3 regions of the Neobacillus sp. FW104-15D2 genome follow, and region 1 is predicted to be linked to each of the others. Evidence: riboswitches for the same ligand, from Rfam matches in the RefSeq annotation. Region 1 holds a riboswitch; each other region holds the start of a gene.
The links. Region 1 has a riboswitch for cyclic di-GMP ahead of AC3WR0_RS24410 (GGDEF domain-containing protein). Riboswitches for the same ligand answer to the same signal wherever they lie in the genome.

Region 1 (10,680 bases):
TGTCCCCCAGCTGCAGGTAACGTCAATTTTCAGTCTATTTCGACCATTTACTCTAACATATCAGAAAATCTTATTTCCGACAATGTAAGTTATCACTCTTAATATGGACTTTTACTAAAAAAACAAGGCTTTGTTAATCTTGCCTGTTGATTTCCGCTTTCGGCGCTATGCACCTGCGGGGTCTCCCTTGGACCGCTTTTCCCGCAGGACATTGAATACCTCCCTTGAAATTGCCCACGCACGAAGGAAATGCGATAGCGTTTCCGAGGAGTCTCGCGCCTTTTGCTTCAATCAAATTAGGGAAAAATCAACTTTGAGCTTTAATACCAGAGCCAAAACAAAAAAGCATCCGTATTTACCCATGGATGCTTTTAAGAAAGTTAAGATGTAAACTTAAACGAGTGTTATTTGATTTCTCCCCTGATTTTTTGATTCGTATAGTCCCATATCGGCCCTTCCAAGCATAGCATCGGTTGTTTCTCCAGGTTGAAAATCAGTTACCCCAAAACTCGCAGTTTGTCTGCTGCCAACTGCGAATTCGTGTTTGCTGATTGTTTTCCTCAAGCCCTCAGCCCATTCTGCAGCCTTTTCCAAAGGACCATTAAAAATGATAAGAAACTCTTCTCCACCCCAACGGCCAAAAAAGGCCGTTTTCGGAAGAAATTCCTTAATAAGCTGGGCAAACTCTTTTAATACATTGTCCCCAGCCTTGTGGCCAAATTCATCATTTACCATTTTAAAATGGTCGATGTCAAAAAAGATAATAGAAAAAGTGGTTCCTTGTCTGGTCGCCTTTTCCGCGTGTGTATCAAGCCAAAGATCAATCTGACTGCGGTTTGCTATCCCGGTTAAGGTATCAACTGACGCATTTCTTTTTAAAAGCTCAATCTCTCCATGCATTTTAAATACCTTTTGAAAAAAGAAGAGTATAACGATATAAACAATATTAGCTATATAATATTGTGCTAATGGCACTAAATAATAAGCTGGGATATGATTAAGATTTTGCATGCCAAAACTAAGAGTTACCGCAAAGATAATTAGCGAATAAATTAAACCCAATTTCGATTGCAGGGTAAGGAAAAACAGAATAAATACTAATGGAGTCCAGATTACCGCAATCCCCAATGCGCCCGGTTTCCCCATTGCCATAAAGTGATAAATAGAATCATAAACAGAAGCTATATGAGCCAAACTGATGATTGCCAGATTCATATATTCGATTGCACGAAAGAAAAGGTTTTGGAAAATCATATACCAGCTTACAAGCATGATCCAGAAAAGAATAGGTGTTACCATTTCGTTAAACTGACTGCTGGCTGCGGGATTAGGGTGGACAATACTAAAGATAATTAAAGCCAAAATAATAAATGGGATGATCCAGAGATAAATGCTTCTTTTTAAGTTATCCAGTGACTCCATAACGATTCCCACCTTTTAATTAGGAAAACTTGGCATTCGCCAAGCCTTTTTGGCGGATGCCTTAGTTTTGCTTATGCGTTCAGAATTTATGGATATAAATACTGATTAGCTAAATAAAAAAGCTAATCTAAAAGATTAGCCGAAAATAAACATCCTATGATCGGCAACTGGCTGGCTTTGTCGTTTGACTTTAGCCCCTTTAGCTTTGCGTCCTTACCTTTCGATAAGTTTGCCATTTCTTTTAATTTTTGGGTATTTAGTCCTATGTACTCATTCTATTATATAAAAATAGACATTTCAATAGGGCATATAGTTATAGATTCCTAAAATTTTCACAAGACACTTAATCAATCAGTACGAGCCTATTTGTTTGTGTTTTCCTGTCTTGATATGATGAAGGGACAAAATGGTGAACGGAGGCATTTTTTTGAAAAAGGCAGTTAAAGTGGTTGCAGCCCCGATAGAGAATGAGGATGGGGAAATATTTTGTGCACTTAGGTCCCCAAAAATGTCTATGCCAAACATGTGGGAACTCCCGGGTGGAAAAGTAGAACCAGGGGAAGATCCTTTTACCGCCCTGAGAAGGGAGATTTTTGAAGAACTGGGCTGTGAAATCGATCCCATTGATATCTTTCATGAAAACCCTCATGAATACGAAAGCTTTACTATTCAATTGATTACGATTAAAAGCAAAGTGGTTAAAGACATACCAAAGCCTTCTGAACATTCCAAGCTTATATGGCTGAAGAGAGAAAATCTTGCCTTGCTGGTATGGGCTCCGGCCGATGTCCCTGCGGTGGAGAAACTGATAAGAGAATAGCTCTACAGACTTTCCAGTTGCTCCCTAAACATTTTACTTGGACGTTCCTTGGTAACTGAAAAAAACATATCGTTATTATACCTATTTATTTCTACAGGATTCTCAGCAATCAGGTCATTACCTGAAGGATAAATATGGTTAATGAGTTTCACAATATCTACCATGCAGCCCACTACTCTTCTGTTATGTGTTTTTGTAAAAGTTATTTCGTCTATCTGATTTAGAAAAAGGGTTATTTTTTCAGGCTTATACCCCTCAGCCAAGAACTGTGTATGAAAATGGTTTCGAATAAGCTCATTAAAATTACGCAGATCTTTCTTTTTTACTCCCACAATGGTCAAGCTATATAATGTAATATCATTCATTAGGAGCAGATTATTGTATCGGCCTATTTTAAACATATTCATATGCCATGTCATTGTATTTGGCGAGATCTCCTCACTATAAACTTCCGGTGTTATCCCCAGCTCTTTTAATGCTTTTTGAGTCGCGCCTATTATCAGCATTGTTCTACCACGCCTATCCTATTATTTAGAGAAAAAAGCCCGTTGGCATCCTCTTATTAAATCACGATAAAGCTTTGATTCTTTCATCAAGCAAGCCGAATACTTTTTCAATCTGCTCTTTTGGAATGTTGCCGTAGTTGTCCCCGACGCTTAGTTCAAAATAGCAGGAGTCTTCTCCTGTTTCTCTCAAATTCCCGGTAATGCCGATGCCTGTTTCTTTATAAATATCTGCCAGGAGCGATACTAGGCTTTCCTTAGCCACATGAAAATGAACATGAAACATATTTGAAACGGGTCTTTGAGGTAAAGTGGATACATTCTCGCAGTTATTAAAAAACTCAGCCAGTTCCTTTGACTCCTCATAATACTGCCCCATTTTATTAACTCTTTTATCAAAGTAATAGTCTGAGCTAATAATATAAGGATAGAGGCTGATTAAATCCCCGCCATGGCGCCTTTTCCATATCTTTGATTCCTGAGTAAAGTCCTTTTCACCTGCAAGGATTGCACCAGCAATTCCGCCAATTCCTTTATATAATGAAACATAGACACTATCAAAAAGGCTGCAAACTTCAGCTGCTGTTTTTTCATAATATGGAAGAACTTCAATTAATCTAGCTCCATCCAGATGAAGTTTAATCCCTTTTTCATGGCAATAAACGGAGATTTTTTCAAGAGTCTGGTAGTCAGGCAATTGTCCGCCAATTTCACGCTGAGGCAGCTCAAGCAGCAGGCATGCAATATCCTCATCCATGGATGTCACGTCTTCCAGACTGATGACTCTATGTTTATCAGCAAGCAAAACTGGCTGTATATGATGTAATTCCTTTAGTCCATCTTGTTCATGGATTTCGAGGTGGCATAACGGGTGATAAGCAACCTTCTTTGATTCCTTTCTGTCACACCAGATTCTTAATGCAATCTGTTGTGCCATTGTCCCGCTTGGAAAAAAGACAGCTGTGTCCTTCCCCAAATACTCCGCCATTTTTTTCTGGAAATCCTCTATAATCTGCCCATCTCCATACATATCACTTTCAAGGTGCCCGTCTACATCCTTGAATGCTTCTTTCATGATTTCAACCTCTCTAAACCCATTGCCTGATAATTGGTGCTTTGTCTGTTTAAAGGCTTTTAATAGTTCCTCTCCCATGCTATGTACCCCTCTCTATTTTTCAAATGATAAACGATAAATTAAGAATCTTTCATTTGGATTATGCTCGTACAAATCCGGAAGCCTAACTTCCTCTATTAGCTTAAAGGCTGTATGGTTTTCCAGATAAAAGATATAATCCTCGGATGAATAGTAGAATACCAAATCAATATCCCTCGCAACTTTTTCTATCGATAAGAGGATATTGTTTAAAACTTTTGTAAATACCTGCACCGAAAATGGATTGAAAAAATAAAACTGATTATCGCGGGAATCAATATCATATTCCTCCGCAAATAGCTGGAGGAAGTGGATTTTATTCTCCCTGTTTTTTCGTTTTTGAAGATAAGACTTTCTATTTTTAATAGCATCTTCAAAGTAAGCCTTATTCATTTCAATCCCCGTTACGGCAGCATCGAAAAAATGATTGATATAGAAGTTTAACCTTCCTTTTCCGCAGCCAAAGTCAACGACTTGTCCATTGGCTTTTATCTCGTAGGTTTCGAATAATTTCTCAAGAGCGCTATAAGGTGTTGGTTCATACGGATGGTAGTGGACTGAACCATTTACCAGCCTTAACCCTCCCTCAGTTTTGATATTGAGTAATTTATCATAGTCATGTTCCTTCATGGTGACTCCTATCAGATTTAAATCTTTATGTTAAATAATACTAATTGATATAATTTAACTATAACAGTTTAGAAAAGATTAGGCTAAGGTGGATATAGAAATGATAAAAATTATAACGGACAGTTCTGCAGATTTACCTAAGGAACTGCTTGAAAAACATGATATTACCGTTGTTCCTTTAACTGTCACAATGGAAGGAAAGGATTATCGGGAAGGGATTGATCTGAGACCAAAGGAATTTTTTGAAAAAATGTTCCTTTCAGACGATCTGCCCAAAACATCGCAGCCATCACCGGCATCTTTTTCAGAGGTTTTCTCGAAATTTGACGGCAATACGGAATTACTCTGCTTCACCATCTCTTCCGGTTTGAGCGGAACCTATCAATCAGCCTGTCTAGGCGGTGAACTTTCCAAGGCAAAGGTTACGGTTTGGGATACATTGGGCGGATCACTGGCCCATGGAATCCAAATCCTTTTGGCAGCTGAACTTGCTGAAAAAGGCCATGCAATGGATGAAATCCTTGCAGAACTGACAAAGTACCGGGAAAGAATGAATATTCTTGTCCTTTTGGATACTTTAGAGAATATTGTAAAAGGCGGACGTTTGAGTAAATTTCAGGGTTCTCTGGCAAAAATCCTTAACATTAAGGTTATCCTTGAAGGTATTAAGGGGGAGGTTGTGATGAAGGAAAAAATCCGCGGCAGAAAGAAATTCCTTAAACGGGTTTACGAGATTATCGGAGAAAGAGAAACTGATTTCTCCCATATCACCTTTGGCATTACCCACACCGGAAATAGGGAAGAAGCCGAAGAAGTAAAACAGGAAATCCTCCGGCAATTCCAGCCTAAAGAAGTAATCGTCAATTATATGGGCGCGACAATGGGCACCTATGCCGGAAAAGGCGGAATAATTATATCTTTTTAAAAGTAAGGCTCATCCAAAACATGGATGAGCCTTCTTCTTTAATATACCTTTGCCTGCTCTTCCCCATTTAGTACTCTGAGAGCACCAGCAGCGAATGTATTGAGCTCCTCTCTCCTGGGAAAATTCTCATCAGAGTTGGAATGTTTATCTACATGAATGAGAAACTTAATCTACATTGCTCATGTGCAAGATACTCAAGGAAGCTGTTCTTAGATGAGAATTTGCTGGGCGCTGGAGTTAGACAATTTTATAGCTTTCCTATCTATTAGAAAAGACCGGCTTTCGCCGGTCCTATACTTAAATTTAATTAAAACTCCTGTTAAGAAATGCTCTGGTCCGGTCATGCTGAGGATTTGTCAGCAGATCGTCAGGATGTCCAGATTCAATTATTTGGCCATTGTCCATGAAAAGAACCCGGTTTGCAACATCCTTAGCAAATCCCATTTCATGGGTTACAACTACCATGGTCATATGCTCTTCAGCGAGATCCTTCATTACTTTTAACACTTCACCAGTTAATTCTGGGTCAAGTGCTGAAGTAGGTTCATCAAATAGTAAAATTTCAGGATTCAGCATTAAAGCCCGAGCAATAGCAACACGCTGCTTTTGTCCACCTGACAGATTGGCTGGATAGGCATCCGCCCGATTAGTGAGCCCGATTTTTTTCAAAAGCTCCGTGCTTCGATGCTTAATTGCGACTGGTGACTCCCTTTTTAACATTCTAGGAGCAACTTCCAGGTTTTCTATTACAGTAAGATGCGGAAACAGATTAAAGTGCTGAAAAACCATTCCCATACGGGAAGTTATTTTCTTTAAATCCTGTGGCCTTGAGTAAACCCCATCCTTCACTAGATAATCATCTGCAACTCGGATGCTGCCCCCATCTATTTCCTCAAGATGGACAAGACTGCGGAGCATGGTGCTTTTTCCGGAGCCGGAAGGGCCGATGACCGCAACCACATCATTTTTATTTACTTCAAAGGTAATCTGCTTAAGTACATCCAGATTCCCGTAAGATTTTTTAAGATTGGAAACTTCAATAATAGCCAACTTCACCACTCCTTCCTATTCAAATTTAAATCTGCGTTCAAGCCATCTAAAGAACATACTTAATACGAACGTAATGATTAGATAAATCACACCCGCATAGAAAAAAGGCATGATGGTAAAATCACGGTTAACTGCCGTCTCTGCAAAGTGCAATAACTCTGGCACCGCAACGGCATAGAGTAAAGCTGTGTCCTTGACCAATGTCACGGATTCATTGGCAACAGCCGGCAGTGCAATCCGGAACATTTGCGGAAGGATAATTTTTCTGGTCGTTTGCCATCTGCTCAGACCCAGAACTTTCGAAGCCTCATATTGCCCCTTATCAATGGCCAAAAGTCCGCCACGGAAGATTTCTGCAAAGTAAGCCGCATAGTTTAGAGTAAAACCAAGTGCAGCAGCGACAAACCTGTCCAAAACAAGGTATTGGCCGATTCCCGGAATCAGCGGAAGACCAAAACATATAAATAATAGCTGCAGCAGTAATGGCGTACCGCGCATCAAATGAATATAACCCTGACAAAGTAAGGACAATGGTTTAAATTTACTTCTCACTGCCAGTGTTAACAGAAAGCCCAGCGGAATCGAAACAGCAATAGCAATCAAAAATAGCAGGATTGTTGTCTCGGCCCCTTCTAGCATGGGCACAATAATTGTCTTAAAATAATCTGCAGACATAAAGTGTTCCTCCACAAACAAAACAGGGTTTCCGAAGGAAATCCTGTTTTGTGTCATTTTCTTTAACTCTATTTTACTTTAGAACTTTATTTTCGCCAAACCACTTAGTTGAAATCTTAGCGGCTGTGCCATTTTCATTCATTTTATCCAAAGCTTTTTGAAGCTTATTTAATAACTCTTCATTACCCTTTTTCACACCTACGCCATATTCTTCCGGAGCAAGTGATTCATTAAGGAGTTTGTAGTTATCCTTTTCCTGCGACATGTAGTACTTAATAACAACTTCGTCAATTACTACTGCATCAAGTCGGCCTGACTTCAAGTCACTAAGAGCGGTAACATTGTCTTTATACTCTGTAACGTTTTTGATCTTAGATTTGATTGGATTAGCATCCAAGGCATCTGCTGCGGAAGACATTGATTGAATACCCACATTCTTCCCTGCCAGTTCATTTAACTTTGCGATTTTTGAATCAGCAAGAGTAACCACTACCTGTGCATTTTTCAAATAAGGCTTTGTAAATAATACTTTCTTTTTACGGTCATCAGTAATGGTATATCCGTTCCAGATAAGGTCGATACGGCCGCTGGCAAGCTCAGATTCCTTTGTGCTCCAGTCGATTGGCTGGAATTTCACTTTTGTTCCCATTTCCTTAGCTGCTGCTTTTGCATAGTCTATATCAAAACCAACTAGTTTATTATCTTTATCGCGGAAACCCATTGGAGCAAATTTGTCATCAATACCAATGACAAGCTCTTTGTCCTTACCGGTATCTGCTTTAGAAGAACAGCCAGTTACAACGGAGAAAACTGCTGCGATTATAAGAAGAAATGTAGCTATACGTTTCATTATAAAATACCACCTTTAATTAATTAATAACGCTTTAGTACGTTACCATATTATCAGACTAGCACATTATAACACTTTAACATACTAAAATACAATATAAAAATGGGTCATTTTTCACTGTTCACCTATATGTAAAAAGTGGATATTAGAAACTTGGCATTCGCCAAGTCCTTTTGGCGGGTGCCTTAGTTTTATTTATCAGGCTCAAAACGGCACATCGTGTGCCTTTCGCCCGACTAGGCCATCCTCGGAAAAGCAGGTGCTTTTCCTTCGTGCGATGAAATAGCTGACGAAGCCTTCCTTGTCCTGTCCGTCGTGCGTTCAGAATTTTTGGATATAAAATTCTGATTAGCTAAAAAGAGGCTCCCACATCGGGAAGCCTCTCAAAAAAAACTATTCTTGAGCGAATTCAATAGTACTTCTGACGGTATCAATAGGGCGAACCATACTTTCAATCTGCTCACGTTTTGGTTCTAGGAATGGAGGAAGCGATAATTTCTCCCCAAGTGTTTCATAGGGCTCATCACCCATAAAGCCTGGTCCATCAGTCGCAAACTCGAATAATATTTGCGGAGCCACTCTTGAGTACAATGATTGAAAGAAGTAGCGATCCACAAAACCTGAGGTCTGGAAGCCGAAGCTTTCCATGCGATTAGTCCATTCATCCAGTACAGAACGATCTTCAACCCTGAAGGCAGCATGGTGTACTGTACCGAATCCCTGCTGAGCTGGAGGCAGAATGGCATTGTATTCAACGACAACCTGCGCACCATTTCCACCCTCACCTACCTCAAATAAATGAAATGCTCCTTCTTTGGCAATCTCTTTGAACAAGAGAACCTTTTCCATCATTTCTTTAAAATAATCAAAGTTAGCGATCCGCACAAAAATCGGGCCCAGGCCAGTAATCGCATATTCTAATGGAATCGGTCCCTTCTGCCATGGAGTTCCTGATTTAACTCCTTCATTGTTCTCATCGGAAATTAATTGATATTGCTGGTCATCAAAGTCTGCAAAGGAAAGAGTCTTTGTTCCAAACTGTTCTTTAATGCCTGTATGCTTTACTTCCAGACGTTCAAAACGTCTAACCCAATATTCAAGTGCTGTGTCACTTGGCACACGGAAGCTTGTTTTTGAAATCTCATTTGTACCGTGGATCCCTTTTGGTATTCCCGGAAAATCAAAGAAAGTCATATCAGTACCCGGGCTGCCGGAGTCATCTGCAAAAAATAAATGGTAGGTCTGGATATCATCTTGGTTAACCGTTTTTTTAACTAAACGCATTCCTAATACAAAAGTAAAAAATTCATAGTTCTTTTCAGCACTGCTTGTAATCGCAGTTACGTGGTGGATCCCCTTTAATCCGTTCATTTTAAAACCTCCATTATTAACTGATTCAGTAAATATACTTTTAATATTTCCTATTTACCAGGTATTCTAATCTTATTTCAAAAATTACCTTTAATTCTAATATCTTTAATTCGAAGTAATTTTATCATGGATTCTTTTTAAAGTCAAAAAAGGCAGCCAGTCATCTGACTGCTGCCTCTTAGTTTAACTGTTAACTTGACTAGGGTTGGTATTTCGAATCGTTTTCTTATTCCTTGTGCGAAGGTACCATTCTGTCAGGGCTAAGTTAATTCCAATAGCTGCGAAAATGGCAAGAGGAAATCCAATGGAGAATCCTAAGCCCATCACAAACACAGAGATCGGCATTAAAATTCTGAACGTCACAAATACTAGCGTAATGGCATAGCTTCGCAGCATCCATTCCTGATGACTTTGAATATTGCGCTGCCGTATTCTTTTAAAGCCCATGAAGGCCGAAGCGAACCACAGGATATCCAGTACAGCAAATCCAATTCCAGAGCCTAGTCCCCCTGTTGCATAAAATGCCAGATATATACCTGCTGGAACACTTAGAAAAATGGATGTCATATAGGTTTTTCCAATAGTACGGTGTAGCTTTTTGTTCTTTCTGCTTGCTTTTAAGAATTGAAAAGGCCCTATAATCAACGCAATGGAACCTGTGGTTACATGAAATAGTAAAAAATACTTCCAGACATCATAGGGAAAGTTCTTAATGCTTTCGAACTTTCCGCTTATAATCCCCGTTTTCTTTGGATCCATTACAATATATGCTAAAACGATATATGCCATAAATAGTGCTATTACCAGATAACATAATAAGACCCAAACATTTACTCTTCGTTTAGCCAATCATATCTCCCCCAACCTTATTTTCTATTTGGATGCCTTTTAGAATGGCCTCTACATGGAACTGGATTAATGAATCTTCATTAGCCCAATGGAAGCCTGGAAACTTTATTAATAACGAAGTAATCCCGTGCAATGAAGCCCAGATAGACTGTGACACCAGTTGGACATCGGCTGTTTTAATCACTTTGGAGTCCATAGCCCTTTTTACAGATTCCATTAGCAAAAGAAATCCTTTATAGCGGTCATTATTTGGCAAATCGATCTGGTGCTGCTGATCGATATTGCCTATAAAAATGAATTGATAATATTCCGGATTGCTTAATCCGAAACCAATATAACCATATAAAACTGCATTTAATCTTTCTTCCTCACTGCTTCCCTCACTTTTAGTAACCGCCTCCTCCAGGCTATTAAGAAAAATCCGATAGCTAT
Region 2 (10,680 bases), on a different contig from region 1:
ACCAATAGGGACATTATTAATAGAGCAAGCTAAAGGTGGACAAGCAGCGCCAGAGGTTAAAATTCCTTTGGCGCTTTTGTATTTATTTTCTTAAAATAGCATGATAAAGTGTTATCCTATTAATGAGGTGTATATTAAAATGTGTGATAAAAAAATAACTCCTGAAGAGCTTTATAAAAAGTTAAACAATAACGAAAAAGTAGTGATTCTTGATGTAAGGGCAGAAGAAAAATTTCAGCAATACCATATCGAACATCCGATGGCTGCTACTGTTAATCTGCCAAAAACAAATATTCTGGGTACAGACCAGCAGGTTGCGGATCTGCCGGAAGCTAAGGAAATCGTAGTTGCCTGCACAACAGGAAACTCTGCTCAAAAGTGTGCAGATGTTTTATCTGGTCAAAAGGTAAATACTATTGTGCTTGAAGGCGGGATCACTGCCTGGAAAGAGTTTTTAAAAACGATCTAGTGCTTGTGGCAAACAGTTTGGAGAGAGCAGCATGCTGAAGACAATCAATCAACGGCTTGAAAAAATGATGCCATTTATTACGCCTACAGGTGTGATTTTGGGTGTTTTGTTTGCAGCCTATTTAAAAGACTTTTCTTATCTAATTCCATGGATTTTTGCATTTATGACATTCTCGGGGAGTTTAAGTTCCAATTTCAGTTCACTAAGAGAAGCTATTGTTCATCCTTTTCCAATATTTATTGCCTTAGCCATTCTTCATTTTATTATGCCGATATGGGCCTGGGGAATTGGCCATCTCGCGTTTAGTGGTGATGGCTACACTATCACTGGGCTTGTATTAAGTATGGTTATCCCTACGGGTATTACAAGCTTCATCTGGGTTTCGATTTATAAAGGGAATATACCTGTTACTCTGTGTATCATATTAATTGATACGCTGCTTTCTCCTCTTATTGTTCCATGGAGTTTATCCTTATTTATCGGGCAGAAGGTAGAGATGGATAGTGTGGGAATTATGCTGGGGCTTATGAAAATGGTTGTAATTCCTTCGCTGTTGGGAATGTTTTTAAATCAATTTACAAAAGGAAAGGTAAAAGAAATGCTAAGTCCAAAGCTTGCGCCTTTCTCGAAAGCAGCCCTTGGCATAGTAGTAATGCTGAATGGAGCGGTTGTGGCACCTTTCCTCAGGCATCTTAGTCTGAAATTAGCTGGAATCATTGGTGTAGTATTTTTTATTGCATTAACGGGATATTTATTATCCTATGGAATAGGCAGGATTTTAAAAAGGGACAAGGAAACAACTGTTTCGCTAATTTTTACTGGAGGTATGAGAAATATTAGTGCCGGTGCAGTATTGGCTGTTTCCTACTTCCCGGCAGCCGTTGCCGTTCCTGTAGTAGTAGGGATGCTGTTTCAGCAGGTGTTGGCTTCCTTAAATGGCCTGCTCCTGAATGGATTTTTTTATAAAAGAGATAAAAGCCAAAGCACAGCCATTTGAACAAATTTGGTGAGCCTGAATCTATTGCGATTCAGGCTTTATTTAGCTAATCAGAATTTTATATCCATAAAATCTGAATGCACGACGGACAGGATAAGGAAGGATTCGTCAGCAATATCATCGCACGAAGGAAAAGCACTAGCTTTTCCATGGATGTCTTAGTCAGGCGAAAGGCACACGATGTGCCGAAGTGTGATAAGAAAAACTACGGCATCCGTCAAAAAGGACTTGGGGCATGATGAGCTCTTCTAATATTTTGTATTACTAGGCCGTTATACCCCTTTTGGATGAGCTAACCGGTTTAGGTGCACGATACTCCGATTTGTGACAGGTACAAAAAGTGCAGCATCGGCTAATGCCATTGGAGGTCCTATAATGGGGCTTGGCATTGTGCTTGTTGCTTTTTTATGTTCTTGTGAAGGTAAAAGGAAGTTAATTACAGTAAAAATTCCCCTGTTATTCAATATTGATATAGTGATATAATCTTAAAATCGCTAGAAAAAGTTAACGCCACTTTAACTATTTAATTTCCAGAATATTACCTTTTTCAGGAACAGTGGGGCTTTTTATTGTGCTATTTACAGGGGGATTTCACAAATATGGATATAAAGAAGAAATTGCCGCTTATTTTTACTCTTCTAGTTTTTGCAATCCTACTTTCTAATAATACAATCCATTTTTTTCAATCAAAAGAAGAGCTATTAAACCAGAATAATCGGGAAATTACCTTGCTTGCCCAGGAATTAAGCTTCCAGGTACAGCAGGCAAAAGAGGGAAGCTTGTTTGTAGAAGATCAGCTTGGTAGGGAATTACGAATTGCATCAGTTGCCATAAAAAAATCTCTTCCGCCAAATTATGAGCAGGTGACAAATGATCAGTTAACAGCTCTCTCAAAGGAGCTTATGATATCCCATATTACCTTACTGGGGAAAACAAATAACGATATTATTGGTGTTAGGTCCTCTGATCCGGATGAGTTAAATATGTCAACAAAGGACTGGGGATATTGGCATACAGCCTTTAACCAGCTGTTTGTAAATAAAAACGTCACGATTAAAAAAGGTCAGTCATTGCCAAATTACTGGTCCGGTCCGGTAGAGGTGGCTTCAAGCAATCCAAAGCATATTGATAAATGGGGCTATTTTTATGAAGGAAGCACTAATTATATTATCGATCCCTATCTCCGGGACAATGAAGTGTTGGCATATGAGAACCGGTTTGGACCTATCAAAATCATCAATCGTTTCACAGATAAACTGAAGGGTGTCCTTGAACTGACTGTTTTCAATCCGAAGAAATTTGGTGAGAAAAAAGAAATTATCAATGACAACGGAAAGCCTTACACAAGAATTTCTGCAAAGCCAATCTGGTATGGAACCTATCATTTTTATAATCGCGATACCGATCAAAAATACATAAAAAAAGCGATAAAGACGGGTAAGCAGCAAAGCTATATTCAAGTGCTCAATGGAAAGAAGGTCCAAAAAACCTTCGTACCTTCAAAGCTTGGACCAGATGAGCCGTTTGTTCTGGGATTTACCTATGATTATGGTGTTATCGATAGTCAGCTTCATAAAGAATTGGTGAAGCATATCATTCTCTCTGGAATTTTTATGCTGCTGGTTTTAATTACAAGTGTTATTTTTTCAAGAGCAATAACAAGGCCAATCGATTATATTGCCGAACAGGTAAATGAAATTGCCAAGGGGAACTTTGGAAAAACCATCGAATCAATCAGAAAGGATGAGTTAGGCTTCCTTGCAAGAAACGTGAATGCCATGTCCTCTTCATTGAAAACCTACGTGGACAATTTTAAAACCAGCCAGCAAATGATAGAGTACCAAGCCCTCCATGATCCATTAACAGGACTGCCAAACAGAAGACATGCGACAGAAAAGCTGACAGCTTCATTATCTTCTATAAAAGAAAATGGTGAAAATGTTGCGCTTATGTTTATTGATATTGACCGTTTTAAAAATGTAAATGACTCACTTGGACACAATATGGGCGATGAGCTCATCCAGCAAATTGCGAATCGCTTAAAAACATGTGCGCTGCTAAGCAAGGGATTCATCTCTAGACAGGGAGGCGATGAATTTATCATTATTTTAGAAAACGCCCAATTACAAGCCCTTCAGGAGCTCGGAAATAAAGTGGTTAATAGTCTTAAAAAACCATATTTTATAGGTGAAACTGAAGTTTTTGTGGGTGCAAGCTGCGGGGTAAGTGTATTTCCGGATCATAGCAAAGATATTGATACACTTATTATGTACGCGGATATGGCTATGTACGAAGCAAAAAACCAGGGTGGAAATTGCGTTGTTTTTTACAATGAAAGGCTGAATGAAAAAAACCATAAGCGGCTGACGATGGAAACACGATTGCGGAAAGCAATACAGGAAGCAAAGATTGATGTCTATTTTCAGCCAAAGATTAATGCAAAAACAGGATTTATAACCGGAGTGGAAGCCTTGGCTCGCTGGACGGATGAGGAGCTTGGGCCGGTATCTCCTGAAGTATTTATACCTGTCGCTGAGGATTCAGGATTGATTTCGCCTATATGGGAATTTATTATGGAACAAGCCTGCAAAAAGGCTTCAGTATGGAAGGGAAAGTATCCTTTCCCGCTTACTATGGCTGTGAATTTTTCCGCAAAGCAGTTTCAAAACCCTTCAGCGTTGGTAAAAAGAGTAAAGGAATTCTTAACTTTTTATAAACTTCCTGGAGAGCTGTTTGAAATAGAAATAACGGAAAGTGTGCTGCTATACAATACAAATGAAACAATTGCTGCCTTATGTGAGCTAAGAAATGAAGGTATTAGGGTGGCAATAGATGATTTCGGAACGGGCTATTCATCATTGAGTTATTTAAAAAGGCTTCCAATTAATACTCTTAAAATTGATCGCTCTTTTATAACAGATATTGACGAAGCCTATAATAATGCAGAGATTGCATATGCGATTATTAATCTGGCTAAAAGCCTTCGTCTTCACGTAATAGCGGAGGGAGTAGAAGAGGCTTACCAGATTCAATATCTGCTTGAAAATGAATGTACGGAAATGCAAGGATATTATTACAGCAAGCCGGTTAAAGCAAGTGACTTTGAGGATCTCCTGTCAATGCAGGGTACATTCACCGCCTGATAAGGGCGGTTTTTTGTTGTTTAAACTTTCATCATCTGATCATGGTGCTTATCCCTTTTGTTCGCTAATCAGAATTTATATCCATAAATTCTGAAGCATAAGCAAAACTAAGGCATCCGTCAAAACGGACTTGGCGAATGCCAAGTTTTTCTAATGTTTTCCTATATATCCATTAAGGCTTAACTGTTAATGTACTAAAGTACTATTTAAATAGTAAAAGCTGATTAAATGTGAAAAATATCAGGGGACATATGGCATGTTTTGGTTTAACTCATTTTTTAAATGGAAAAAAGAAGTTGGAAGATGCATAATTTGGACTAAAAAATTTTTAAAAATAGGACATTCGAAGTTTAATATTTCCAAATTTGTAAATATATAATTATACCAAATTTGGAAGGAGAAAGTAAATATGAAAAAAATCCTATTTTTCACCTTTTTAATCGCCTTAGGCTTTGCCGGGGGGAGTATTATGCCTAAAGTATGGGCAACTTCAGGAGAAAAGGATTGTAATTGTGGATGCGGTTCGGGCCAGACACAGGTTTCAGTTATTCCCTCAGCAAGTGATATGATGGTAATGACCAGCCTTATGGAAGCGTTATCTAAGGATCAGGATGGATCCCTCTCAAAACAGGAAGTAGCAGCGATGCTTGAGCAATTGCAATCCCGATATGCAGCTGTTTTAGCCGCAGCAGCCATCCCTCCAGGAACGGAAAAGGTTACAGGTACGAAGCAAAGTACATTTACAAGCAATTATTATGAATACCTAAATCGTTATATTCAAAACAGCACTGGTACACCACAAGCGAAAGATAATACTTCAAATACAAGTGAAATCACCTCTAAGTCTATAACTTCAAAAGTTATCCCAGTACAACCACCGGGCACAACAGAGACAACAAATACAGCAGTAAAACCAAGAACATCATCCACAACCAGTCAGCCTGTTGAAAGGAAGAAAAAAGTTAAAAATAATAATGGATTAGGTAATGGCTCAGAGCCAGGGGATGGAACTGCATCAGACGTCAAAGGAGTTGACCCTTCTAATCCTGGCAAAGGAAAGCAGCAGACTAAGAAAACAAACACTGTTACTAAGAGTACAAAGGCTTCACATACTGAAAAATATAAAAAAGAAAAGGTTAAAAATAATAATGGTCTGGGAAATGGTTCAGAGCCTGCGGATAATACTAGCACAGATATAAAAGGGGAAGACCCATCCAATCCGGGAAAAGGAAGTTCAAATAATAAAGCTGGAAAAAATTAAATTATGATTATAGCAAAAGAGCCTAAGGGGGAAAGTCACCATCTCCTATTAGGCTCTTTTTTCTATCGTGTTTCATTATTATTTGGTATATGAAAACGTTTTAATGATGAGCGGAAGCAGACTTATGATTTTTCTCTTCCGTATTTCCTTTCTATTAATAAGATCTTAGTGCCGAAGCTAGTGCGGAAGACCTGAAAAAGAAAGCAGCTGCAGTCCAGCACGAACAATAGGGCAGGAAGCAGTAGAAAAGATGTTTGAAAAGACAATAAAAATCTTAAAAAACTCGAAAATAACAATTTGGCTATTGGAATTAAATAGTGGAGGGACTGATGCTGTTGTAGAAGTTTATGCTAAAAATGAACCCGAGAAAAAGCTGAAGGTAATTGAAGACAGCAAAAACCTTTCCATTGAGTTTTACAGGATGGCATTTCCAACAAGAAGCAAATTAAGCCCTGAATTGGATAAGGCTGTGGAAAAGTCCTTTTTAAATAAGGCCTTATAGAAATTTAATCAAACGTTTGATTAAATTTATTTTTGCTTAATTATGTCAAAAATACAGGCTTATAGACCTTGGAATAACTATTTTTTATGCTATATGTGGAAAAAAATGAGTCCATTTGATTATTATGTGTGGTAAAATAAGGCTCATATCATAAAAACTGAATCTACTGAAAAGGCAAACTCATTGAAAGGTGAGGACGCAAAGCTACGGGCCTAAGGTGTTTTCACTATGGCAGCCGGGTTGCCGGTTATCTGAGCAAAAAAAATTTTTTCAGATTGGTACTGCCTTTTCGCAAAAAAAGGCAGTTTTTTTATTACATCATCTCTGACATACAGCAGGAGTGGAAAAATGGAAAATAGCCGCAGAAAATGGGTTCTCTTTCTTTTTATTGTTCTCTATTTATTTAGTTATTATGGATGGATTCTTTACTGGAAAATGAATGATAGAATGCTGATTCCTGGAGGAAATGCTTTTTCAACTTTTGCTCCACTGCTTTCATCGATTTGGCTATTCCTTGCTTGGAAAAAGGAAAAAGTGGTAGGCAGGCCGTTTTGGTTCCTCCTTTTCCTTGGGGCGTTAAGCTTTTTTACAGCAGAAGTAATCGGGGATTATTATGAAAACCATTTAAAAATTAATGTGCCTTATCCTGGTTATGCCGATATTTTTTATATGCTTCAAATATTCTTTTACTTTTCGGCTTTAACATATCAGCTTGTTAAAGCAAGAGAACAGTACAAAGCAATTAAAACTCTTTTGAGTATGGCTATTACCATGACGGTTGCTGCAACTTTTAGCTGGAGCTTTTTTATAAAGCCTATTCTCGAAGTTTCAGAGGTTTCTCCGTTATTTATGCTTGTCTCCTTAGGAACGCCGGTTGGCGATTTGGCGCTGTTTCTGGGCATTTTAAATATTTATGTTTTTTCAAATAACATCTTTCAAAAGAAAAGCATGAAGTTTATTATGTGGGGACTTCTAATTCAGGTTTTCGCTGATACCTTTTATCTGTATATGCGGACTACTGACACTTACATTTCAGGGAGTTTTATAGATCCTTTATATCCCCTTTCTGTTTTGCTAGTTGGACTTGCCGGTCTAAGAGGCGGAGATAAAGTAAAGCATAAAGGGTTAAAACAAACCGGTTTGTTTCAAAAAACATCTTTTTTTGTTCGCTTTCTTTTACCGTATATGGCCGTTGCCCTTCTTTTTCTGTTTATTGCCGAAAAAGGGGCTGGGGACAAAACTCTGGTGGTTGGATCCGAAGCGACTATCGTTTTAATTATTCTTCGTCAGGTTGCTATTCTTATTGATAACCATAAGCTGCTTAAGCAATATGGAGAAAGGACCAGAGAACTAACCTATAGCGAACAACGTTACAGCTCTCTTTTTCATAATCATCCGGATGCCGTTTTTTCTGTGAACCTTGAAGGGATATTTACATCTTCCAATGAGGCTTGCCAAAAACTTTTGGGACTACAAAGTTATGAATTGGCCGGACGGCATTTTTTACAGATTGTAAGTGAGCAAAATAGGGAAGTGGTAACCGAAATCTTTTCAGAGGCTATAAAGGGTTATTCAAAGGGCTTTGAAATTCAACTGTTTGTTACTGAAACGATTGCTTCATTTACAATAGTTCCAATTATAATTGAAAACCAAGTTACGGGAGTATTTGGGATAGCAAAAGATATTACGGATAATAAAAGAAATGAAGAGAAAATCAGAAATATGGCTTACAATGACCTGCTTACAGGCCTTCCAAACAGAAGAATGATTGAGAAGGTTTTGAATGAAGCTGTCAACATTAATAAAAATGATATGCATGGAATTATGTTTATCGATTTAGATCGTTTTAATATTATTAATGACACTCTTGGACATACTCTGGGAGATCAGCTGCTTCATTTAGTCGGTGGTAGGCTAAAAGGGCTTATTGCTACAAATGAAGTGGTTGGAAGGCAGGGCGGAGCGGAATTCGTCCTATTCTCGAAAGGGATTAAATCTGAAGAAGATGCCTTAATGAGGGCTGAAAAAGTGCTCCAATCTCTAAGACAGCCTTTTCATGTCAATGGTCATGAACTGCTGATTTCAGCAAGTATTGGAATCTCTATTTATCCAATGGACGGTTTGACAGGAGAGGAGTTATTGAAGAATGCAGATATAGCCATGTACAGAGTGAAAGAAAACGGGAAAAATGGTTATGCCATCTATTCCCCCTCGAAGGCTGCTTCCTCTTCAAGAAGACTGGAATTGGAAAACGATTTATATTATGCCTTAAAGCATGGCCAATTTTTACTTCACTATCAGCCCCAAATCGATAGTAAAGAAGGAAGGATTGTGGGTGCCGAAGCATTATTACGCTGGAATCACCCTCAATACGGCTTTATTTCACCAGCGGAATTTATTCCGATTGCCGAAGAGACGGGTTCTATAGTCCCTATTAGTGAGTGGGTTCTTAAAATGGCCTGCCTGCAGGCAAAAAAGTGGAGGACTGAAGGGATAAATATCAAGGTTGGTGTGAATTTATCACCTAGACATTTTTATCAAAAAAACATGATACATACAGTCAAATCAATCATAGCCGAAATAGGAATTGAGCCGGGAATGATTGATCTGGAGATTACAGAAGGAATAGCTGCCAAAGACCGGACGCTTGTTAATAATAAACTCTCGCAGCTCAGGGATATGGGAATCTCGATTTCAGTCGATGATTTTGGAACCGGATATTCATCCTTGTCCTATTTAACTAATTTTCCAATAGATACTTTAAAAATCGCCCGGGAATTTGTTGTTGAGATTGGTAAGGATTATGCTAATGAGGCCATTATTTCTTCTATTATAACAATGGCCAACAATCTTGGCCTTGATGTAATAGCAGAGGGTGTAGAAACGGAACAGCAATCAGCTTTTCTTCAGGTGCTGGGATGCTCCAGAATGCAGGGTTACTTGTATGGGAAGCCATCCATTCCTTCTGACATTGAAAAAATGATGAGGGAACCTATTTTAGTATAAATATAGAAAGCGGCCCTCAACATTTCTTCAGGGGGCTTTTTTCTATAGCTGTCCTAGTATCCAACCCACTTCCTCTTACGATAAGTCAACATCAAATCATTTCATGCTTCGTGTTTCCTTTATCTCTGTTGAAGCCGAGGCCCACAGGAAAAGGAAAGCTTCGGGAGTATCGCACCAAGGAATAGCGCAGCTTTTTCGAGGACGTGGTGAATTTAACTCATCATAATATACCTTACGGAGCCAAACGTGTCCCTTTTGCTTTTTCTTAGGATTTGATTAATATTTGTTTTTTCCTTTAAACTGTAGAAGATAGTACTATTGATTGCCAGGGAGATTTTTATGGAAGTAATGAATCATTCAACTGAAGAAGTGATGGAAGTCTGCCTGCTGGCCGGAAAAATCATGCTGCAAAGCGGGGCTGAAACATACCGTGTAGAGGATACCATGATGAGAATGGCAGCTGCGTTTGGAATCCGTCAATCACATAGTTATGTAACCCCTACTGGAATTATTTTTTCAGCAGAAGGAACCGGTCCAACCAGAACAAAGCTGACTCGTATATCGGAAAGGTCCACCGATTTAAAAAAAGTGACCATGGTAAATAGCATCTCACGCAGCATTAGCAGTTTTGAAATAGACCTTCTTGAAGCAAAACATCTTCTAAAAGAAGTAGATTTACAAAACCTTACATTCCCTTTTTCGGTGCAAGTTGCAGCGGCAGCTATAGCAAGCGGCTGCTTTCTTATAATGTTTAACGGAACCTGGAATGACTTTCTTCCTTCAGTGATTGCTGGAGGCTTTGGGTTTCTTGGACTGGTTTACTTTCACCGGTTTTTGCCCATCAAGTTTTTTTCGGAGTTTTTGGCCTCCTTTATTATAGGATTTCTTTCAGCATTGTTTGTAAAACTGGGAGTTGGGCAGGAGCTGGATAAAATTATTATTGCATCAGTAATGCCACTAGTCCCTGGACTTTTAATTACGAACGCTGTCCGGGATTTAATGGCGGGGCATCTTGTTTCGGGGCTGTCTAAAGGGGCGGAAGCCTTTTTAACTGCTTTTGCTATTGGTTCCGGGATAGCAGTGGTGTTGTCCTTTCTTTAAACTCTCTTCCAAGATCCTGAAATAATGCAGACAATTAGGTGGATAAAATGAAAATTTTGGAACAATTAATAACAAGCTTTATTGCAACAGGAGCATTTGGAATTATCTTTAATGCACCAAAACAATCTCTTGTAAAGTGCGGCTTGGTTGGAATGTTCGGCTGGCTTATATATGTGGTCATGGTTGATCAGCGTGCTGACG
Region 3 (10,680 bases), on a different contig from region 1:
ATTTCTTTTGTTGATGAAGGCACAGGGATTCCGGAAGAAGTAATTAAAAAACTGGGACAACCTTTCTTTACGATGAAAGAAGGGGGACATGGGCTAGGTTTAATGATGTGCAACCGGATTATTGAGGCTCATGGAGGATATACCAACATAAAAAGCCAGGTAGGAAAGGGAACCGAATTTAAGATTTTTCTTCCGATGGAAAACAAACACTCCGAAGAACAAGGAACCATACATCATGCTTCTATTTAAAAAAGCTGACTCATGGAGAGTCAGCTTTTGTTTTTTGATTAAAAGAATAAAGCCCAGACAGCAATGGCCAAAACAAAACGATAGATAGCAAACGGAGTCAATTTCACTTTTGCTAAAAGCTTAAGGAAGAAGACAATGGCCATCATAGCAACGATAAAGGCAGTGATAAAACCTGTAAGGAAGAGGCCAGTATCATTTACTGAAAGGGAGTCAGCGCTCTTTATCAAATCGAGACCGCTTGCCGCAATCATCATAGGAACCGCTACTAAGAATGAGAACTCTGCCGCTGTTTTATGGTTGGTTCCAAGTAAGATACCACCGGCAATAGTTGCGCCGGAGCGGGAGAAACCAGGGAATAAGGCAAGGCATTGAAAAAGTCCTATTCCGAAAGCTTGTTTATAAGTAATCTGGTCTAGATTTTCAGAAGTAACGGGATGTTTTTTCTTTTCAGCATAAATCATTAAAATACCGCCCAGGACTAGGGTAATCGCTACCGTTTTGTAGGAGAATAATACATCTTTAATGAAATCATGAAAAAGAAGTCCAAGTATTACAGCTGGAATCATCGCTACGATGATATGAAGCAAATTAAGTCCGTTTTTCTTAAAAGTAAATAAGGAAAGTAATCTCTTAAAGTACAAGACAATAACAGCACAAATAGACCCAAGCTGGATAACAATTTCAAACGTTTTTGCTTTGTCACCTGTAAAATTCAAAAGTTCACCAGTTAAAATTAAATGGCCAGTGGAAGATACAGGGAGGAATTCAGTCAGCCCTTCAACAATCCCCATGATGATCGCAATAATATGTTCGGACATTTTTTACACCTTCTTTTAATAATTACTCACAAAGATTAATTATAGGGGAAGAAAGCCAAAAAGGAAAATATAAAATGGATGAAAAAAGCAAGAAAATGGCCGAAAAAATCGAAAAGCACACCCGCTTCGAGCGGATGTACTTCCGTTTACTTTAAATTATCGCAATAAATATTAATAGCCTCACGTAAAAATGGAGCAAGATTTTCACCGAATTTGTTAATATTTTTAGTAAACCGGGGATCAGCTACATAAAGCTCGCCAAGTCCTCGGAAAATCTCCGGAGTACACTCATAGAAATGATCGGTAATGAACTGTCTCCATTCTCCTATCGCAGTTTGGATATCCTGGTCTGATGGCCCAAACTTCATTCTTGAAGCAATAAAGCTGAATAATTCGTTCATTTTTGACTGAATTCCGGTCCAGTCATCTTGGTTATAATGTGCAACCCGCTTCTCGGATTGTTGCACCAATTCTTTACCATACTTTTCACGTGCTTCGTGAGCATATTTTTCCTGGTGCTTTTTAATATCTTCCATATTAAATCCTTTGAACATTTCCTCGTTTTCCATTCTTTCATCCCCTTCCATTGCCTGAAGAGTATTTTCTACTGTTAAAATCATTTTCTCAATCCGTTCCTTTTTCTCCATCAGCAGCTCCTTATGAGTACGAAGGGCTCTCTGCCGATCAAAGTCAGGACGGTCAAGAATAGATTTTATATCATCAAGCGCAAAGCCAATTTCCCTAAAAAATAATATTTGCTGAAGGCGTTCCAGGTTTTTGTGGGTATATAAACGGTAACCGGCCGTTGTTACCGATTCTGGCTGCAGCAGTCCGATATGGTGGTAGTGATGAAGAGTTCGTACGCTCACTCCTGCCATTTCTGCTACCTCTTTGATTTTAAACATATACTACTGAACACCTCCATCTTTATCGTAAAGGATGACATAACGTCAGAGTCAAGGTGAAAAAAATATTTTTTATATATTTGAAGGCTTTTTACATATCAAAAAAGAAATAGTTGAAAATCAAATTATAAGGAGTACATCATGATAAAATCTTTAGATTTAACGGACATTATACTGCTTCAGGAGTTATATGATCTTCAAAAAGCTTCCTATCAGGTAGAAGCAGAACGCATTGGTTTTTATGAAATTCCAGCTTTGAAGGAATCGATTGAAGAGCTAAAAGAATCTAAAGAAAAATTTCTCGGCTTCTTTTGTTCTGAGTTACTATGCGGAGCTATTTCCTGGACTGAAGAAGAAGGGAGTGTAACGATTTGCAAATTAATCGTTCATCCAGGATATTTTCGAAGGGGAATTGCTCAGGCTTTAATCAGTAAACTTGAAGAATCTGTCCTGAAAGCAAAAGGGTTTAGAGTATCAACGGGCCGTGACAATTCCCCTGCCTTAATGCTTTACAAAAAGAACGGTTTTCAAGTGATAGAAGAGAGGGAAGTAGCACCTTCTTTTTATATCAGCATACTTGAAAAAGAGTGAATGGTCTTTTTTGGAATGGAAAAAGAGGGTATCGTGAGTATATTGGTATGGTAATAAAGAATTGAATGGAAACAAAAGGAAATTTATTAACGCTTTAACAATGCCCCTGGTTTGAATTCCAAAAAAACAGGCTAATTTAAGAACAAATCATTTTTTTACTATAGTTCCTAAATTAGAGAGGGGAAAAACTGTATGAAAATTCTATACGGTTTAATGACTGACACTGGAAACGGCAATGAGTTTCTATATGACTTAGGCTTATGGGAAACAGAAGAAGCCGCCGCTAAATATTTAAATAATGAAATGCCAAATTCTACAGGGATTTGGGTTGAAGCGATAGTCGTAAATGATGCACTGCCAGATGATCTAGACGATGATACGGATAAAATGGCGGTTTGCTCACAGTGCGGGGTGGAATACAATAAAGCAGACCTAACAACCATTAATGATGAGGAAGTTTGTATTTATTGTGAGCCGGCTGTTAGGCAAAATATGCCAGGTTAATAGGTTGTTAATATAGTAAAAGAAAAACACGTCTCGGTGGAAAGAGACGTGTTTTTTCTCGAATGCCCGGTTTTTCTGAATTTTACTTCCTCTTATGAGAAGAAGGTTTGATAGATGAGCCACATGTTTAGGGAAAGAATCACTACCGCAATAAGGCAAGAGAGTATGGTAATATGCGGCTTGTTGGTGAGAACTCCCATCAGTTCCTTTTTCCTTGAAAAATAAATCAATGCAATGACTGGGAAAGGAAGGACAATGCTTAGCACAACCTGGCTGACTACCAATGTCATTGTCGGGTCCAGGCCAATAGCTACTATCACGAAGGTAGGAGCCATTGTTACCAAGCGGCGAACCCATACAGGTATGGTAAATCCGACGAAGCCCTGCATAATTACCTGGCCGGCCATCGTACCGACCACGGAACTTGAAAGACCAGAGGCAAGCAGGGAGATAAGAAATACGCTTGAAGCCGCCGAACCAAGCAATGGCGTTAAGGTATGATAGGCAGTTGTCAGGTCACCGACATTACTGTTTCCGCTTGTATTAAAGACTGACGCTGCCATATACATCATGGATAAGTTTACAAATCCGGCTAATGTCATAGCAATTAAAATTTCTTTTGTGCTGAATTTATGGATTTTCAGCTTTTCCATATCATTTCTTGGTACAATCCGTCCCTGTGTCAGGCTCGAATGAAGGTATATCGCATGGGGCATAACAGTTGCTCCAATTACCCCAACAGCGAGCAGTATGCTTTGGTTATTGCCAAGCCATGGTACAACACTGTGATACGCTATTTGTGAAAAATTCGGCTGTGAGAGGATTGTTTCGCCTACATAGCACAATCCAATCAATGCAGCAAACGCAGCTATAAATTTTTCCATTGGTCTGAACCCGAAACGTTCGAGCATTAAAATCAAGTAAGTAACTATTCCTGTTATGATGGTAGCAACAATCATTGGTATACCGAAAAGTAAATTTAATGCGAGTGTTGCTCCTAAAAACTCTGCTATATCCGTAGCCATTGCTGCCAGCTCTGATACAACCCACATGATATAGGTCAGCCATTTTGGCATATTCTCCCTGCAGATCTCAGGAAGGTTTTTACCTGTTGCAATCCCTAATTTTGCAGACATGTTTTGCAACAGCATTGCCATTAGGTTGGCTAAAACAATAACCCAGAGCATTTTATAGCCAAACTTGGCACCGCTTTGTATATTAGTGGCAAAGTTCCCGGGGTCAACGTAAGCAATGGAAGCAATAAACGCTGGTCCCAGGAAAGGCAGTAGTGCCTTAAATCCCGTAATTTTTCCATTTATAGCGTCCCTTGCGGCCGCGACCGTCTTGCTTGATGCGGTCTGTGTGCTGTCAACAGCAACAGAATTGGATTTACTCATAGTTTCTCATCCTCTCTCTTTTGCTTGGACGCTTAATTCTTTACTGTGTCAATAAAAGTTTCCTTAGTGCAACTTTATAATAATATTATATTTTATATTTGATGTTTTGTGAACTGATTTGTGCTAAATGATTCTAACGCCTGCATAAATTTTTTTATTGACATATTTTTCAACTTGATATTTGTGGTTAAAAACAAAATGAAACCCAGACCGGAGTCTGGGTTCATTTTACTGCTTCTGAAATAGCTTCATTTGTTTCAATGGAGGAACCGGCCGTTGTCCCAACTGTTAAAAGGGAATAATGGCCAGCCTTATCAGCTAATAATTGAGGATATGCGAAAGAAGTTTTTAAACTGCTTACATGGGTTTCTTTCTTTTCACCTGCATTCACTTTAGACGAAGTGGTTTTGGTTTTTTCCGCTTCCTTTTGACAGCCTGAAAGGATTGTAAACACAGCTAAAAATAATATTAAGAGTTTTTTCATATTTTTTCTTCCTTTTGGGATGAATTTTTTCTTCTTTTGTTCAAGGTAACATGAAACCAGGGTATGTGAACCGGACTTTTGTGAAGGAATCGTGAAAGAATAGGCAGGAAATTAGAGATTGAAAATCAAATAAAACATGTAGGAAGTACGCTCTTTTAGTCAAAAGACGAGGAGGAATACTGATGCAAAAGCTGGGAATTGATGCAGGAGGAACTTTAATTAAGATTGCAGTTGAAGAGAATGGCAAATATCATTTAAAAATGTATCCGCTTGATGAATTAGAAAGTGTGATGTCGTGGCTAAAAATGACTGCGCCTATCGCGAGGATAGCTTTGACAGGTGGGAAGGCCCATCAGCTTCAAAAGCAACTTTTTCATGATGCAATTATGGTCGAGGAGTTTCAGGCAACATGCGATGGAGCCCGGTTTCTTTTAATGGAAGAAAAAAAGGAATTACAGGCTCCATATTTACTTGTAAATATCGGTACAGGAACCTCCTGGTACCATATTAAAGGCAGCGAATCCGAACGAATCCTTGGCAGTGGGCTTGGCGGTGGAGCATTTATGGGGCTTGGGTCCCTGCTGGCAAAAGAAGAAGGGTTTCACCAGCTTTCAGAACTTGCTGCCTTGGGCAATAAGGGGAAAGCAGACTTACTCGTAAAGGATATTTATGAAGGAGAAGAACCGCCGATTGGGGCAGATTTAACAGCAGCCAATTTTGCGAAGGTATCAAAAGGCTCACCTTCTAAGGAGGATCTTATAGCATCCTTATCCAATATGATTGCCGAAAATATTGTTTTAATAAGCCTCCAGGCAGCAGCTATCCATCATGTGAAAGATATTGTCTATATTGGCAGTACTCTTAGTGGAAATTCAGCTTTAAAAAATAGTCTTGAATCGTATACGGAGATGCTTAGACTTACCCCTCACTTTCTGGAAAAGGGTGAATTCTGCGGTGCCTATGGTGCTCTGCTGAGCCTTTAGAAAAGTATCTTGAAGAAAGAAGGATTTAGGGCTACAGTAGTAGGAGACAGAATTAAGTAGGTGGCTGAATTGGATAAACGCTATTTTACAATCGGAATGGCCGGCCATATTGACCATGGAAAAACCTCATTGACAAAGGCATTAACCAACGTCGATACGGACCGTTTAAAAGAAGAGAAAGAGCGGCAAATTTCTATTGAACTTGGATTTGCCCCTTTATATGAGGATGAGGAGCTACAAATTTCAGTTATTGATGTGCCAGGGCACGAACGCTTTATCAGGCAAATGATTGCGGGTGTAGCAGGCATTGACCTGGTTGTTCTGGTGGTAGCAGCTGACGAGGGTGTCATGCCACAAACACGTGAGCACCTTGATATTCTCGGTTTCCTTGGAATAAAAAAAGGTATTGTAGCCATTACCAAAATTGACAGGGTGGAAGAAGAATTTATTGAACTCGTGAAGGAAGATATATATTCAGAGTTAGAAGGCACCGTTTTCGAAGAAGCCCCATTTGTAATGGTTGATAGCCTCTCGAAAAGAGGGATAGAAGAGATACGTAACCTGATTATCAATACGTTAAAAGAGCAGGAAATGCGAGATGCCAAGGGAGCTTTCCGTCTGCCAATTGATCAGGTTTTTACTGTAAAAGGCCAGGGGACGGTCGTTCGCGGTACCGTATATGAAGGCTCGGTAGAGGAGGGGCAGGCTCTGACGATTATGCCTAGAAACATCGAAGTCAGGGCCAGGCAGCTGCAGGTACATCATAAACCAGCACAAAAAGCCTATGCAGGCCAGCGTGCTGCCATTAATCTTTCCGGGATTTCCCGCGAGGAGCTCGAACGGGGAGACGTACTGGTGTCATCCGAACATTTTATTGTGACTAAAACGGTAGATGTTGCGATAAGAGTGGTTGAGGACCTAGAGCATATCATTAAGCAGCGGATGCCAATAAAGCTTCATATAGGAACAGCAGAGGTGATGGGCCGAATTGTCTTTTTCGACCGGAATGAACTCAAGGAAGAAAATGGGGAAATCCTATGTCAGCTGAGGCTTGAGGAAGAAATTCTCACTAAGCGTGGCGACAGGTTTATCCTCAGACGCCCAAGCCCGCAGGAAACCATCGGAGGCGGATGGGTGATTGACCCACGTGGGAATAAGTACCGATTTGGGGAGCAGACCATTGAAGAACTAGGCAAGAAAAAGGAAGGATCACCAAAGGAACGAATTTCCGCTGCTTTATATGAAGAAAAAAGCCTTCAGCTATCCGAATTAATTAAGCGGACAGCGCTTGATGAGGAGGTTCTCCGGCAGCATTTGCAGGATGAGGATTTCGTTTTATATAACGGAAAAGAGTACACTCTAGGTTCCTTAGTCCATGCGATTGAGGAGGATATTTACGATAGGATTCAGGAGTTTCATTTGGCTAATTCAATGAAAACTGGTTTAAATAAGGCAGAGCTCCTGCAGTCTATGCAAAAAAGGTTCCCAAAATCCTTACTTGATTATGTAGTCGAAAATGGGATTAGCCGAGGAGTTTTTGCAAGAAAAGGACAGTTTGTATCGCTTGCGAGCTTTACTCCGCACGTCCCAAAAAACTGGCAAAAGCGTTCTGAAAACCTCGTTGAGGAACTTAAAAAGGATGGACTTCAGGTACGTTATATTCAGGATTATTTTACGAAGGCAGGAATCCCGGACAATTTGACTTGGGATCTAAGAAAGCTCCTCGAGGATGAGGGTCTTGTTGTCTTGCTTGATGAGCAATTTGCCTATCATGGAGCTATTTTTGAAAAGGCGGTTGCGGACCTTAAGAAGGGAACAGGAAGTGAATTTGAAGTGGGAGATGCCAAGGAAATTCTTGGACTGTCACGAAAATACATGATTCCTTTTCTTGAGCGTCTTGATGCGAATGGCCTAACAAAACGCGCTGAAAGTAAGCGAGTATGGATACAGAAATAAGGATTAAGGCAGGGCCCGATAGCGGCCCTGCTTTTTTAAGTTTACCAATTTTATTAAGCCACGAGGACAGGAAAAGGAAGACTTCGTCAGTTTAAACAAGGAGATTTTTTAGGAAGCCTAGTCAGGCGAAAAGCACAGTACAAGAAAGACATAGTTAGTTTAACATCGTACGAAGGAGCCTTTTTGAGGATGTGCCGTGATAAACAAACTAGCGCTCCGCCAAAAGGGCTTGGCGAATGCCATGTTTTCTATGAAGGCTTAGCCGTAAATCCTAAAACACAACACTATGCTATAAAGTGGAGGTTTTTTCCTCACTATCCAATATTGTATTCTTTTTGGTAAATGTTATAATTACAATTGTCTGTGAAAAAAGGACTATAAAAATGACATAAATTAAATAATGAACTAGAAAAAGGCAAACCTGTCTAAAGGCAGCGGCGCAAAGCTATAGGGGCTAAGGGGAATTTGTCTATGCCAGCCAGCATGCCGAATAGTTTCGGATGAAGCTATTCTTTTTGGGATGGCTTTTTAGTGTGGATTTAAGTTTTTTAAATAATATATAACAGCAAGGAACAGACAGAAAGGGAATGGTTTTATTGGTTACAATCAGCAGAAAGTTGTACAGTGGTTTTTTGGCTATTTTAATCCTGATGGGAGTTATTATCTCACTTGGTTTTTACGAGATTTCGAGAGTAAATGATTCTTATGAAAACTTATTACAGGACCGGGTTGATAAGGTGCTTCGTGCAAAGGATATGGTTATAGCCGTTAGGGAACGCCAGGTCGCTGGAAGAGGCTATCTTTTAACAGGAAATCTTGAAGATAAACTCAGTTTTCAAGACTTGCAAAAGGAATTTCAAAAATCGAGCAAAGAATTAGATGCTAAACTTAAAACAGCTAAAGGCAAAAAGCTTCTTAAGGAAATTATTGAAATAAATAAAGAATATGATGACTTAATGGAAAGAGCTTTCAATTTGAAAGACGAAAATAACACGAGAGCGTATACTACTATCGTTTCTATTGAAACCCCTCCAGTAGTGGAAAAGTTTGCTGCAAAGTCAGATGAATTTATTAATTATCAAAACAGTATGCTAGCAAGCCAACGTAACGCAGTAGAAGAGGGAACTAAAGCTACTCAATTTTGGATGCTCCTGATTGGTATTATTTCTCTGGCTGTTGGTCTGGTTGTTGCCTATTCTATCAGCAGGGTCATCTCCCGCCCGGTTAAGAGAATGGCCGTTGTTGCTGAACAAATTGCTGGCGGAGATCTTACTGTTGATTTTATTAAAATTAAGAACAATGATGAAATTGGCCAGCTGGCGAACTCATTTAATAGTATGGGCGAGAATCTTCGCCAATTAATCCGTCATGTGTCGTCCACATCTGAACAGGTAGCTGCTTCCGCTGAAGAGTTAATGGCTAGTGCAGATCAAACTGCCAGAGCAACTGAACAGGTTACGATGTCCCTCCAGGATGTGGCTGCTGGAGCAGAAAAACAGGTTAGCAGCCTGGATGAAAGCTCTAATGCAGTAAATGAAATGACCATTGGCGTCCGTCAAATTGCAGCAAGCGCTCAAAATGTTTCAGACCATATGGGAGAAACTTCTGAGGCTGCCCAGCTTGGCGGAGAAGCTGTTCGTGATGCCGTTCAGCAAATGGGAGAAATCAATAAAACGGTCACTGACTTAAACCAAGTTGTTAAAGGACTTGGAGAACGTTCCAAGCAAATTGGACAAATTGTAGACGTAATAACAGGCATCGCCTCCCAAACCAACCTCCTTGCGTTGAATGCTGCAATAGAAGCGGCAAGGGCGGGAGAACAGGGGAAAGGATTTGCGGTGGTGGCAGACGAGGTAAGGCAGCTTGCCGAACAGTCTGCTGCTTCAGCCCGCCAAATTGCGGGATTAATTCAATTAATTCAATCCGAGACAGATCATGCTGTTAACTCGATGACGCTTACAACGCGGAAAGTAGAGGAAGGAATTAAAGCTGTAGACCATACCGGAACATCATTCAAACAGATTCAACTCTCTGTAGAACAGGTTGCCTCTCAGATTGTGGACGTATCTTCGGCCACGCAGCAAATGGCGGCAGGTGCAGAACAAATAGCAGGAAATATGGACACCATCTCAAAAATTTCAGAGGAATCGGCAACTGCCAGCCAAATGGTTTCCAGCTCTGCGCAGGAACAGCTTGCAAGTATGGAGGAAATTACAGCTTCAGCGAATTCACTAACCAATATGGCAGTAGAACTGCAGGAGCTAATCGGGAAATTTAGAATTTAAAAAAGAAGGCTGTCAAAGCCTTCTTTTTTACCGGGCCGAACCCTTACGGCCGATCTTGAAGGGGGATTTTGATAGAGATAAAGAACTTTTCGATAGAAACGAAGAACTTTTTAGAGGAATTGAAGAAATTTTTGAAAAAAACGTAGAACTTTTTAAAAGAAATGAAGATTTTTAGAAGAAATGAAGAACTTTTTAGAGGAATTGAAGAACTTTTTAGAGGAATTGAAGAAATTTTTGAAAGAAACGAAGAACTTTTAATAGAAACAAAGCTTTTTTAAAGGAAATGAAAAACGACGTGAAAGAAATGCACGAATTTTAAAAAGAAATGCACGAATTTTTAAAAGAAATGCACTATTTTTAATAGGAAATGCACGATTTCAAGATGGAAATGCACGATTTCGAGCAAGGAATGCATGTTTTTTAAAAGGGAATGCACGAGTTTGACTCAAAATGCATGACCTAATCGGCTTATGCACGAAAATTCGTGTAAATGCACGAGTCTGTAGCC

Region 2: it holds a riboswitch for cyclic di-GMP, as region 1 does, so the genes downstream of both, AC3WR0_RS09305 (DUF4084 domain-containing protein) here and AC3WR0_RS24410 (GGDEF domain-containing protein) in region 1, are expected to answer to the same signal.
Region 3: it holds a riboswitch for cyclic di-GMP, as region 1 does, so the genes downstream of both, AC3WR0_RS15285 (methyl-accepting chemotaxis protein) here and AC3WR0_RS24410 (GGDEF domain-containing protein) in region 1, are expected to answer to the same signal.

The regions. Positions count from the first base shown of each region.
Region 1 covers NZ_JBYTCJ010000050.1:5,676-16,355, forward strand. The annotation lists gene AC3WR0_RS24410 (GGDEF domain-containing protein) at 394-1,422, opposite strand; cyclic di-GMP riboswitch class I at 1,582-1,666, opposite strand; gene AC3WR0_RS24415 ((deoxy)nucleoside triphosphate pyrophosphohydrolase) at 1,850-2,242, shown strand; gene AC3WR0_RS24420 (DUF6933 domain-containing protein) at 2,245-2,748, opposite strand; gene AC3WR0_RS24425 (threonine aldolase family protein) at 2,810-3,898, opposite strand; gene AC3WR0_RS24430 (class I SAM-dependent methyltransferase) at 3,914-4,528, opposite strand; gene AC3WR0_RS24435 (DegV family protein) at 4,629-5,453, shown strand; gene AC3WR0_RS24440 (amino acid ABC transporter ATP-binding protein) at 5,757-6,503, opposite strand; gene AC3WR0_RS24445 (amino acid ABC transporter permease) at 6,519-7,178, opposite strand; gene AC3WR0_RS24450 (amino acid ABC transporter substrate-binding protein) at 7,252-8,028, opposite strand; gene AC3WR0_RS24455 (ring-cleaving dioxygenase) at 8,422-9,399, opposite strand; gene AC3WR0_RS24460 (DUF2306 domain-containing protein) at 9,583-10,248, opposite strand; gene AC3WR0_RS24465 (TetR/AcrR family transcriptional regulator) at 10,241-10,680, opposite strand, start outside.
Region 2 covers NZ_JBYTCJ010000009.1:68,206-78,885, reverse strand. The annotation lists gene AC3WR0_RS09335 (amino acid permease) at 1-33, shown strand, start outside; gene AC3WR0_RS09330 (rhodanese-like domain-containing protein) at 140-469, shown strand; gene AC3WR0_RS09325 (bile acid:sodium symporter family protein) at 501-1,466, shown strand; gene AC3WR0_RS09320 (putative bifunctional diguanylate cyclase/phosphodiesterase) at 2,066-4,609, shown strand; gene AC3WR0_RS09315 (hypothetical protein) at 5,019-5,870, shown strand; gene AC3WR0_RS09310 (hypothetical protein) at 6,121-6,372, shown strand; cyclic di-GMP riboswitch class I at 6,536-6,620, shown strand; gene AC3WR0_RS09305 (DUF4084 domain-containing protein) at 6,721-9,378, shown strand; gene AC3WR0_RS09300 (threonine/serine exporter family protein) at 9,718-10,479, shown strand; gene AC3WR0_RS09295 (threonine/serine exporter family protein) at 10,527-10,680, shown strand, end outside.
Region 3 covers NZ_JBYTCJ010000018.1:96,791-107,470, forward strand. The annotation lists gene AC3WR0_RS15240 (MASE3 domain-containing protein) at 1-249, shown strand, start outside; gene bacA (undecaprenyl-diphosphate phosphatase) at 288-1,067, opposite strand; gene AC3WR0_RS15250 (MerR family transcriptional regulator) at 1,214-1,972, opposite strand; gene AC3WR0_RS15255 (GNAT family N-acetyltransferase) at 2,114-2,563, shown strand; gene AC3WR0_RS15260 (hypothetical protein) at 2,756-3,067, shown strand; gene AC3WR0_RS15265 (Nramp family divalent metal transporter) at 3,160-4,464, opposite strand; gene AC3WR0_RS15270 (hypothetical protein) at 4,688-4,948, opposite strand; gene coaW (type II pantothenate kinase) at 5,131-5,931, shown strand; gene selB (selenocysteine-specific translation elongation factor) at 6,001-7,887, shown strand; cyclic di-GMP riboswitch class I at 8,292-8,378, shown strand; gene AC3WR0_RS15285 (methyl-accepting chemotaxis protein) at 8,484-10,172, shown strand.